2 regions of the Pseudomonas sp. Os17 genome follow, and region 2 is predicted to be linked to the other one. Evidence: predicted binding sites of a transcription regulator. Region 2 holds the regulator's gene; the other holds the start of a gene.
What was found. The regulator FliA, encoded in region 2, starts transcription of late flagellar genes. The targets are predictions, from matches to a motif close to CTAAAGTTTNNNNNNNNNNNGCCGNTAA.
Positions count from the first base shown of each region.

Region 1 (5,871 bases), 3.3 Mb from region 2:
CTTGAAAACCGAGAATCGGCGGATCCAGGCCGCACCGGCGCCGATCATGGCCGATCTGCAACGCTTTGCCGCGTTGAGTGCGCCACCTTCGGGCGAGTTGTTGCTGATCGGGCGTCGGCATGTGCGCAGCAATAACTCCTGGATGCACAACTATCACCGCCTGGTGAAGGGCAAGCCTCGCCATCAGCTATTGATGAATCCCGAGGATCTGGCTCAACGGGGCCTGAGTGATGGTCAGCGGGTGCGAGTCCGATCCCGGGTGGGCGCGGTGGAGGTGGAAGTGCTGGCCAGCAGCGAGATGATGCCGGGCGTGGTAAGTCTGCCCCATGGCTGGGGGCACAGGCGTCCCGGCGTGCAGATGAGCATTGCCAGGGAGCAGCCTGGTTGCAGCGCCAATGACCTGACCGATGAGCGTCAGCTCGATGCGTTGTCCGGGAATGCGGCGTTGAATGGGGTGCCGGTTACCGTGGAGGCGGCCTGAGGTGTCTGTCGGAGAGGCCGAGCAGGGCGCTCAGGATTCCGTTACAATGCGCCACCGTGCCGACAACAGAGTCGGAAAGTTCAGCCGAGGTGTTCCATGGATATCATCGAAACTATTAAAGAGCAGATTGCCAACAACACCATTCTGCTCTACATGAAAGGCTCGCCGAATGCCCCGCAGTGCGGCTTCTCGGCAAAAGCCGCTCAGGCCGTAATGGGCTGTGGTGAGAAGTTCGCTTACGTGGACATCCTGCAAAACCCAGAGATTCGCGCCAACCTGCCCAAGTACGCCAACTGGCCAACTTTCCCGCAACTGTGGGTGGCCGGTGAGTTGGTCGGCGGTAGCGACATCATGGCTGAAATGTTTGCCAATGGTGAGCTGCAGAGCCTGATCAAGGCTGCTGCCGAAAAAGCGGCTGCCAAGACCGAAGCCTGACGCGAACTTCTTGTTCGCGGTCAATAAAAAGCCCCGCCTCTCTTACGAGGGCGGGGCTTTTTATTACATGGGCGTTGGTTACTCGTCGCCCATTTGCGATTGCAGGTAGTTCTCGATACCCACTTTGTCGATCAGGCCCAGTTGGGTTTCCAGCCAGTCGATGTGTTCTTCTTCGGATTCCAGAATGTCTTCCAGCAGTTCACGGCTGCCGAAGTCGCCAACCGATTCGCAGTGAGCGATGGCGGCCTTGAGGTCGGCGTGGCCGGTGCGTTCGATGCGCAGGTCGCACTCGAGCATTTCCTTGGTGTGTTCGCCGATGTGCAACTTGCCCAGGTCCTGGACGTTGGGCAGGCCTTCGAGGAAGAGGATGCGCTTGATCAGCTTGTCCGCATGCTTCATCTCGTCGATGGATTCGTGGTACTCGTGCTTGCCCAGCTTGTTCAGGCCCCAGTCTTCATACATGCGTGCATGCAGGAAGTACTGATTGATCGCGACCAGTTCATTGGCAAGGATTTTATTGAGATGCTGGATGACTGTAATGTCGCCTTTCATGTTGGGGTCCTGCCCTTTAATTAGTGAAATAAGGGCAGAGTCTGAGCCGCACAAACATTACTGTCAAACCTAAGTTATTGAATAATATATGAAAATTAATCGGAATAAGAATGTTTGTGTTCCGCGTTTTGCACCTAAGCGATTGAATTACAGACATAAAAAAACCGGACGCTAGGTCCGGTTGTTTCAAATGCGGCTATTTATTCGGTACATCAAGCAACATTAAATTCCACTGGGTAGGGAATGGCGGCTTGGCTGCTCTGCAATTCGGTCAGGGTTTCGCGAACCACTTGCTTGGCCAGGCATGCGCATTTGCCGCATTGGCTGGCGACGCCGGTGGCCTGGCGCACTTCACGGTAGCTGCAGCAACCTTCGTAGATCGCTTCGCGAATTTGTCCGTCGGTGACACCGGTGCAGAGGCAGACATACATAGGATGAGAACCGTCGCTGGTTAGGGCTCAATTGCGATGGATCTTAATGTTAACGAGAATGATTGTCAAAGTGGTTTCGGCCGCCTTTGTGGCCGTTTCATCCCGGGGTGACGAACGGTTTTGTTAGCGATGGTGACAGATGATTCGCATTTTCCGCTTTGTGGGCCGGGCTGACGAAAAACCGTTAAGGACAGCTCAAAGACGCGGTGTATGATGGTCGGTCCTTGCGAAGCGGGGTCGGGTCACAGAGCTGTCGCATCAGCGTGGCAGACTCAAGGCCAATCCCCTTCTTCATTACTACGTCCACACCAGGAGATATCCAATGAGCGTACTCGTAGGCAAACAAGCCCCTGACTTCACCGTACCGGCCGTTCTCGGCAATGGCGAAATCGTCGACAGCTTCACCCTGTCCTCGGCCATCAAAGGCAAATACGGCCTGGTGTTCTTCTACCCACTGGACTTCACCTTCGTTTGCCCGTCCGAGCTGATCGCTCTGGACCACCGCATGGCCGACTTCAAGGCGCGCAACGTGGAAGTGATCGCTGTTTCCATCGACTCGCACTTCACCCACAACGCCTGGCGTAACACCCCGATCAATGCCGGCGGCATCGGTCAGGTTCAATACATCATGGCCGCTGACATGAAACACGACATCGCCAAGGCCTATGACGTCGAGTCCGAAGGCGGCGTGGCCTTCCGTGGCGCGTTCCTGATCGACGACAAAGGTGTTGTCCGTTCGCAGATCGTCAACGACCTGCCGCTGGGCCGCAACATGGAAGAGCTGATCCGTCTGGTCGACGCTCTGCAATTCCACGAAGAGCACGGTGAAGTCTGCCCTGCCAACTGGAAGAAAGGCGACAAGGGCATGACCGCTTCGCCAGAAGGCGTTGCTGCTTACCTGAGCGAGAACGCCGGCAAGCTGTAAGCCTGGCGTCACGCATAAAAAAACCGGCCTCAGGGCCGGTTTTTTTATGCGGGCGATTCAACTCGACCAGGGATCGATCAGTCGTCGAAGTCCTGCCAGCCGCCCATTTGCTTCCAGCGGTTGACGATGCCGCAGAACAGCTCGGCGGTCTTCTCGGTGTCGTAGCGGGCCGAGTGGGCCTCGCGACCGTCGAAGTCGATGCCGGCGCTCTGGCAGGCCTTGGCCAAAACGGTCTGGCCGTAAGCCAGGCCAGCCAGGGTGGCGGTGTCGAAGCTGGAGAACGGGTGGAACGGGTTGCGCTTCATGTCCAGGCGCGCCACGGCGGCGTTGAGGAAGCCCAGGTCGAAGCTGCTGTTGTGGCCCACCAGGATCGCGCGTTTGCAGCCGTTGGCTTTCAGCGCCTTGCGCACACCACGGAAAATATCCGTGAGAGCGGTTTCTTCGCTGACGGCCATGCGCAGGGGATGGTCGAGCTTGATCCCGGTGAACTCCAGCGCCGCGGCTTCAATGTTGGCGCCTTCAAAAGGCTCGACGCGGAAGAAATAGGTGTGTTCGGGGAACACGAAGCCCTTTTCGTCCATGCCGATGGTGGTAGCGGCAATCTCCAGCAGGGCGTCGGTGGCTGAGTTGAAGCCACCGGTTTCTACGTCGACGACTACCGGCAGGTAACCGCGAAAGCGTGCCGCCATTGGATGGCGGGGGGCGCCGCTGTTGCCGTCTTGTTCGTCGTCGAAATGGTCGTCACTCACGAGTGATCCTCCAGCAGGCGCCAGCGCAGTTTTTCACCGGCGCGCAGCGGAATGACAGTCAGCTCGCCGAACGGCAGGCTGGCGGGTGCGGTCCATTCTTCACGAACCAGGGTGATGCGATCGGTGTTGGCCGGCAGGCCGTAGAAGCGCGGACCGTTGAGGCTGGCAAAGGCTTCCAGCTGGTCCAGGGCATTGCGCTGTTCGAACGCTTCGGCATACAGCTCGATTGCGGCGTAGGCGCTGTAGCAGCCGGCACAACCGCAAGCGGCTTCCTTGGCATGCTGGGCGTGGGGCGCGGAGTCGGTGCCGAGGAAGAACTTTTCGCTGCCGCTGGTGGCCGCATCCAGCAGGGCTTCCTGGTGGGTGTTGCGCTTGAGGATCGGCAGGCAATAGAAGTGCGGACGAATACCGCCCACCAGCATGTGATTGCGGTTGTACAACAGGTGGTGCGCGGTGATGGTGGCGCCGACGTTGGCCGAAGCCTCCTTGACGAACTGCACGGCTTCACCGGTGGTGATGTGCTCGAACACCACTTTCAGGCTGGGGAAGCGCTCGACCACGCGACGCATGTGTTCGTCGATGAAGATTTTCTCGCGGTCGAAGACATCGACCTCGCCGCGGGTCACCTCACCGTGGATCAGCAGCGGCAGGCCGACTTCGGCCATGGTTTCGAGCACCGGGAAGATCTTGTCGATGCTGGTCACGCCCGAATCCGAATTGGTGGTCGCACCGGCCGGATACAGCTTGGCGGCGTGCACGAAGCCACAGGCCTTGGCCGCGCGGATCTCGTCCGGCTGGGTGCGGTCGGTCAGGTAAAGCACCATCAGCGGCTCGAAGCGGCTGCCGGCCGGGCGCGCAGCTAGAATACGCTGGCGATAGGCGTCGGCTTCCACGGCGTTGCGCACCGGAGGTACCAGGTTGGGCATGATGATGGCGCGGCCAAAGGTGCGCGCGACATCTGCGACTGTATTGGGCAACACGGCACCATCGCGAAGATGAATATGCCAGTCGTCGGGACGCAGCAGGGTCAGGCGGTCGGACATGGGAGGTTCCAGGCGGGTAAAACTCGGTGGGAATGCTACCGGAAAAGACTCTTCCAGGCACTCGCTATCAAGTTTTGCGACGAGCAACCGATATCCCGAAGGTATGGCGTATTAACGCCTGTCGATTTTTCTGTTGTACACGTCAGTGGAGCCTCCCGTGCGCCAGCGTTATCTAGCCTTGCTCAGTGTGTTTGCCAGCCTGCCCGCGATGGCTCTCACTTTCCAGACTCGTCTGGAGAGCATTGAGTGGACGGTCGAAGGCGACAAATTCGAGTGCCGCCTGATCCAACCGGTAACCGATTTCGGTTCCGGCGAATTCGTTCGCCGCGCCGGCGAGCAGGCGATCTTTCGTCTCAAGAGCTTCAACCCGATGCAGGCGGGGGGCTCGGCGACTCTGCTTGCGGCAGCGGCGCCCTGGCAGCCGGGACGTGGCGACATCAACCTCGGGGCGGTCAAGGCCGGTACCGACGGGGTGCTGATCAACAGCAACCAGATGCAGGCCGGGCGCCTGATCATCGGGCTGCTGGAGGGGCGCAGCCCCGTGGTGCGCAATTATTCCCGTGAAGGCGGAGTGTCCGAAGTGCGCCTGTTGCCGGTGAAGTTCAGCAAGGCGTATGGCGACTATCAAAGCTGCATGGCCAAGCTGCTGCCGATGAACTACGAGCAGGTGAAGCAGGGCGAGATCGGTTTTCCGGGAGGGGGGATCGAACTCGATGCCCGGGCCAAGGCCAAGCTGCAGGTGATGGTGGACTTCATCAAGGCCGACCCGACGGTCAACCACGTCGAACTGGATGGCCACTCGGACAACAGCGGCAATCGCTTGACCAACCGTGACCTGTCCCGTCGTCGTGCACTGGCGGTGATGGAGTTCTTCAAGGCCAACGGCCTGGCGGAAAACCAGATCGTGGTGCGCTTCCATGGCGAGCGTTACCCCCTGGCGCCCAACACCAATGCCGCCAACCGGGCGAAGAACCGTCGGGTCAATGTGCATCTGGAGCGGGTTGCGCCCACCGAAAAGCCGGCTCCAGCGCCCCAGGCGGCCTCTGGCTCCAGCGCTGCTGCGACCTCCTGATACGGCTGTCATCGTCGCGCGCTCGACATAATCTGTCGCTTGGTCGTCATAAGCTGTCGCGCCTCTGTAAATTATCCGCGTGGATCGGTAGACTTGGCGGCTTTCCGTACAACCCCGTGGAGTGATGGCATGGCGGACGTTAACAAGGTCGTTCTGGCGTATTCGGGCGGCCTGGACACTTCG
Region 1 covers NZ_AP014627.1:5,420,713-5,426,583, reverse strand. The annotation lists gene POS17_RS23845 (molybdopterin oxidoreductase family protein) at 1-481, shown strand, start outside; gene grxD (Grx4 family monothiol glutaredoxin) at 578-916, shown strand; gene bfr (bacterioferritin) at 995-1,468, opposite strand; gene POS17_RS23830 (bacterioferritin-associated ferredoxin) at 1,681-1,899, opposite strand; gene POS17_RS23825 (peroxiredoxin) at 2,222-2,824, shown strand; gene rnt (ribonuclease T) at 2,902-3,573, opposite strand; gene pyrC (dihydroorotase) at 3,570-4,616, opposite strand; gene POS17_RS23810 (flagellar protein MotY) at 4,774-5,688, shown strand; gene POS17_RS23805 (argininosuccinate synthase) at 5,818-5,871, shown strand, end outside.
Region 1: a site for FliA is predicted at 4,683-4,710, ahead of POS17_RS23810 (flagellar protein MotY). Genes of this name have one in related genera too.

Region 2 (5,871 bases):
TCGTGCAATCGTCCAAAGCATTGTAGGCACTGAGTCTGAGCTGCCTGTGATCACCTTGGAGCCAAGGTTGGAACAAATTTTGCTCAGCAGTTTGCAGAAGGCAGGACAAGGCCAGGAAGAAGGCGTTCTGCTGGAGCCAAGCATGGCTGAGAAGCTGCAACGTTCGCTGATCGAAGCGGCGCAGCGTCAAGAGATGCAAGGTCAACCGGTGATTCTGTTGGTAGCGGGTCCGGTCCGCGCCATGCTTTCGCGGTTCGGGCGTCTCGCCGTTCCAGGTTTGCATGTGCTGGCGTACCAGGAAATTCCCGACAACAAGCAAGTGACCATCGTTGCGACAGTAGGGCCCAACGGCTGAGGTAGTGGGTTATGCAAGTTAAGCGTTTTTTCGCCGCCGATATGCGTCAGGCCATGAAACTGGTTCGTGATGAGTTGGGCGCTGAAGCTGCCATCATCGGCAACCGGCGGATTGCCGGCGGGGTCGAGCTGACGGCTGCCCTGGATTACAAGTTGTCGGCCCTGTCGCCACGGGTTCCGAACATGGAGCTTGAGGACGAGCTGCGCAAGACTCAGTCGCGGATCGTCACCGCCCAGGCCGAACTGAGCCTGCGGGGCGAGGGCGACAACGCCTCGATCACCAATCGCCAGCTGTTCGCCGGCCTGCCGCTGACCGCTGCCGAACCGCTGATCGAGCCGACCCTGACCGAGCGTCCGCGTCCGGCCCCGGCGCCAGTCGCACCGGCTGCGGATTCCCGCGCGCTGGACTCGATGCGTTTCGAGCTCAACGGCCTGCGCGAGCTGCTGGAAGTGCAGCTCGGTTCCCTGGCCTGGAGCCAATTGCAGGGCAGTCGCCCGGAGCAGGCCAACCTCTGGCGCCGTCTGCAGCGCATCGGCCTGTCCGGTCCGCTAGCCCGTGATCTGCTGGCATTGATCACCGATATCGACGAGCCGCGCCAGGCCTGGCGTATGCTGCTGGCGCACCTGGCGCGGATGATCCTGACGCCGGAAGTCGAGCCCCTGGAAGAAGGTGGCGTAATTGCCATGGTCGGCCCCGCCGGCATGGGCAAGACCACCACCCTGGCCAAGCTGGCCGCACGCTATGTACTCAAGTACGGCGCACAGAACATTGCCCTGGTCAGCATGGACAGCTTCCGTATCGGCGCCCAGGAGCAGCTCAAGACGTTGGGGCGTATCCTCAATGTCTCGGTGACCCATGTCGATCCTGGCCAATCCCTGGCCCAGGCGCTGGACCCGCTGCTGCGCAAGCGCGTGGTGCTGATCGACACCGCCGGCCTGCAGGCCAGCGACCCGGCATTGCGCATGCAGCTGGAAAGCCTGGCCGGTCGCGGGATCCGCGCGAAGAACTATCTGGTGCTGGCGACCACCAGCCAGAAGCAGGTGCTGACCGCCGCCTACCACAGCTACAAGCGCTGCGGTCTGGCCGGTTGCATCCTGACTAAACTGGATGAAACAGCCAGTCTTGGCGAGGTCTTGAGCCTGGCCATCAGTCATGAATTGCCGGTCGCCTATCTGACCGACGGCCCGCGGATTCCTGACGATTTGCACCTGCCTCGCCGGCATCAGTTGGTGAGCCGCGCAGTGAGCGTGCAGATGCAGGAAGAACCCAGCGAAGAAGCCATGGCCGACATGTTCGCTGACCTCTACCACAGCCCGACCAAGCGGGTCGGCTGAGTTAGACATGAAAAGATTGCAGTGTATCTACATCGATGGTCTGCCATGCATTGTTCCAACGGTGAACGCGCAGCCAGTTATGTGGCCCCGTCTAAGTAAGACAAGGTAAAGAAAGAACATGGGCAGCATGCATCCCGTACAGGTGATTGCGGTGACCGGCGGCAAGGGTGGCGTCGGCAAGACTAATGTGTCAGTGAACTTGTCCCTGGCTCTGGCTGAGCTCGGCCGGCGGGTCTTGCTGCTGGACGCCGACTTGGGACTGGCCAACGTCGATGTCCTGCTGGGCCTGACACCCAAGCGCACCCTGGCGGATGTCATCGAAGGGCGCTGTGAGTTGCGCGATGTGCTGCTCCAGGGCCCCGGCGGTATCCGTATCGTCCCGGCCGCCTCCGGTACCCAAAGCATGGTGCACCTGAGTCCCGCCCAGCATGCCGGCCTGATCCAGGCCTTCAGCGACATCGGCGACAACCTCGATGTGCTGGTGATCGATACCGCTGCGGGTATTGGTGACTCGGTAGTCAGTTTTGTACGCGCGGCCCAGGAAGTGTTGCTGGTGGTCTGCGACGAACCGACTTCGATCACCGATGCCTATGCGCTGATCAAGTTGCTCAACCGCGACTACGGCATGAACCGTTTCCGGGTCCTGGCCAACATGGCCCAAAGTCCTCAGGAAGGGCGCAACCTGTTTGCAAAATTGACCAAGGTCACGGATCGCTTTCTGGACGTAGCCTTACAATACGTCGGCGCAGTTCCCTACGACGAAAGCGTGCGCAAGGCCGTGCAAAAGCAGCGTGCGGTCTATGAAGCCTTTCCTCGTTCGAAGTGTGCATTGGCGTTCAAGGCCATCGCGCAAAAAGTCGATACCTGGCCGTTGCCGGCGAACCCACGCGGGCATCTGGAGTTTTTTGTCGAGCGCCTAGTGCATCAAACAGCGGGACCGGTGCTATGACTGCCAGCGGCTACAACCTCTACAAGAAGTCGGCACGTGACAGCCAATATGAATTGATCGAGCGCTACGCGCCTCTGGTCAAGCGCATTGCCTATCACTTGCTGGCGCGGTTGCCGGCCAGTGTTCAGGTGGAAGACCTGATTCAGGCCGGAATGATCGGTTTGCTGGAAGTGTCGACCAAGTACGACGCGAGCAAGGGGGCGAGTTTCGAAACCTATGCGGGTATCCGTATCCGCGGGGCGATGCTCGACGAGGTTCGCAAAGGCGACTGGGCACCGCGTTCGGTGCACCGTAATACACGCATGGTCAGCGATGCCATTCGTGCAATTGAAGCTAAAACCGGTCGTGACGCTAAAGATCACGAAGTTGCGGCCGAACTTCAATTGAGTCTCGACGATTATTACGGGATTTTGAACGACACCTTGGGCAGCCGTCTGTTCAGTTTCGACGACCTGTTGCAGGACGGCGAACATGAAGGGCTGCATGAGGATGGCGCCAGTGCTCATCTCGAGCCGTCACGGGACCTGGAGGATGAACGCTTCCAGGCTGCCTTGGCGGATGCGATTGCCAATTTGCCGGAGCGCGAGCGACTGGTGTTGGCGCTGTACTACGACGAAGAACTGAATCTCAAGGAAATCGGTGAGGTCCTGGGGGTCAGCGAATCGCGGGTCAGCCAGTTACACAGCCAGTGCGCGGCCCGTTTGCGGGGGCGTTTGGGGGAGTGGCGAGCGCGCTGACAGGCAGTGTGGGGACACTGCGATCGGGACCGGTAAGGCAAGCGCTGCGCCGGTCTTGCAGTATGTGCTCCATGCAGTCGTTGTGTGTTATGCCGAATTGATTGAATGGCGCGTTCAGGTGCTGGATGCGTTTAAGACTGCTTGGAGGTCGAATTGGACAAGAACATGAAAATCCTCATCGTTGATGACTTTTCAACGATGCGGCGGATCATAAAAAACCTGTTGCGTGATCTGGGTTTCACCAACACGGTCGAGGCCGACGATGGCACTACCGCCATTCCGGTACTCAACAGCGGGAGCATCGACTTTCTGGTAACGGACTGGAACATGCCGGGCATGACCGGGATCGACCTGCTGCGCCACGTGCGTGCCGATGAAAAGCTCAAGCACCTGCCGGTGTTGATGGTGACTGCGGAAGCCAAGCGCGAGCAGATCATCGAAGCTGCCCAGGCCGGCGTTAACGGCTATGTAGTCAAACCATTCACGGCTCAGGCGTTGAAAGAGAAGATCGAAAAGATCTTCGAACGCATCGGTTGATGTACGTAGCCATTCCGCCACGGGGGAGCTATGGAGCATAACGAATCTTCACTGGGCGACTTTGAGTCGACCCTGAAAAAACATGCGCTGGAACTGGTCGAAAGCCTGGAAAAGGGCAAGTTCGGCGAAGCTGTGCAATTGATCCATGAGCTCAATCAGACCCGTGACCGCGGCCTGTATCAGGAAGTGGGCAAGCTCACCCGCGAGTTGCATAGCGCGATCGTCAATTTCCAGATTGACCCGCACATGCCGCAAGCCGAGGAAGTTTCACAGATCACGGATGCCACTGAGCGCCTGTCCTATGTGGTCCGGCTCACGGAAGCCGCCGCCAACCGCACCATGGACCTGGTAGAGAGCAGCACCCCGCTGGTCAATGGCCTGAGCACTGAAGCCCAGGCCCTGAGCGCAGATTGGGGACGCTTCATGCGGCGCGAGGTCGGTGCTGAAGAGTTTCGCGAACTGGCGCGCCGGGTCGACAGTTTCCTGACGCGCAGCGAGCAGGAAACCCGCACCGTTTCCGGCCACCTTAACGACATTCTGCTGGCGCAGGATTACCAGGACCTGACCGGTCAGGTGATCAAGCGTGTGACCCAGTTGGTCACTGAAGTCGAAAGCAATCTGCTCAAACTTGTCTTGATGGCCAGCCAGGTCGATCGCTTCGCCGGTATCGAACATGACCGTGAATCGATCCTCGCGGAAAAAGATCCGCAAAAACATCTCGCCAAGGGTGAAGGTCCGCAGATTCATGCCGATAAACGGGAAGACGTTATGTCCGGTCAGGACGATGTAGACGATTTGCTTTCCAGCCTTGGATTCTAGGAGCACCCATTAATGAGCTTCGGCGCCGATGAAGAGATCCTTCAGGATTTCCTGGTTGAGGCCGGCGAGATTCTAGAGCAACTGTCCGAACAACTGGTCGAGCTGGAAAGCCGACCGGACGATGCGGACCTGCTCAATGCAATTTTTCGCGGTTTTCACACTGTTAAAGGGGGCGCCGGCTTCCTCCAGCTCAATGAGCTGGTGGAGTGCTGCCACATCGCCGAGAACGTCTTCGACATCCTGCGCAAGGGTGAGCGACGGGTCGATTCGGAGCTGATGGACGTGGTGCTCGAGGCGCTGGACGCGGTGAACGGCATGTTCAGCCAGGTCCGTGAGCGCACCGAAATCACTGCTGCGACACCGGAACTGCTGGCCGCGTTGGCGCGTCTGGCCGAGCCTGCCGGTGCCGAACCTGCAGCGCCGGCGGTCGAAGAAGTGGCCGAAGTCGCTGCCGAGCCTGAGCCCGAGGCTGAGGCCCCATCAGGGGATATCACCGATAACGAATTCGAACTCTTGCTCGACTCGCTGAATGCCGCCAAGGCCGACGCCGAGGCTGCGCCTGCTGCCGCACCGGTGGCCGAGGGCGAGCCTGCCAGCGATGAGATCACCGATGCCGAGTTCGAGTCCCTGCTGGACCAGCTGCATGGCAAGGGGCAGTTCGCTCCCGATGCCGTAGCTCCCGCAGCGCCTGCTGCTGCCGCTGGTGCTGCCGCGGCTGGCGACGAAATCACCGATGACGAATTTGAAGCCCTGTTGGACCAGTTGCATGGCAAGGGCAACTTTGCCGTGGACGCACTGGAGTCAGCAGTGGCCGCGGTGCCTGCCGCGCAGGCGCCCAGCGCCGCAGCAGCCGGTAGCGACCTGATCACCGATCACGAATTCGAATCCCTGCTGGATGAGCTGCACGGCAAGGGCAAGTTCTCTGAGGCCCCGGGTGCGGCGAAACCTGCAGCGGCAGTTGCCCCTGCTCCGGCTGCAGCAACCAGCGCCGCCGTCGCCAAACCCGTGGCCAAGAAGCCCGAAGCCAAGGCCGAAGCGCCGAAACCGGCTGCGGCTGCAGCGCCGGCACCGGCTCGTGCCGCAGCGGCGCCGCCAGCGGAAAAACCGGCCAGCGAAGCGGAAACCACGGTGCGGGTCGAT
Region 2 covers NZ_AP014627.1:1,852,091-1,857,961, forward strand. The annotation lists gene flhA (flagellar biosynthesis protein FlhA) at 1-355, shown strand, start outside; gene flhF (flagellar biosynthesis protein FlhF) at 367-1,689, shown strand; gene fleN (flagellar synthesis regulator FleN) at 1,808-2,638, shown strand; gene fliA (RNA polymerase sigma factor FliA) at 2,635-3,375, shown strand; gene POS17_RS08350 (chemotaxis response regulator CheY) at 3,541-3,912, shown strand; gene POS17_RS08355 (protein phosphatase CheZ) at 3,943-4,731, shown strand; gene POS17_RS08360 (chemotaxis protein CheA) at 4,744-5,871, shown strand, end outside.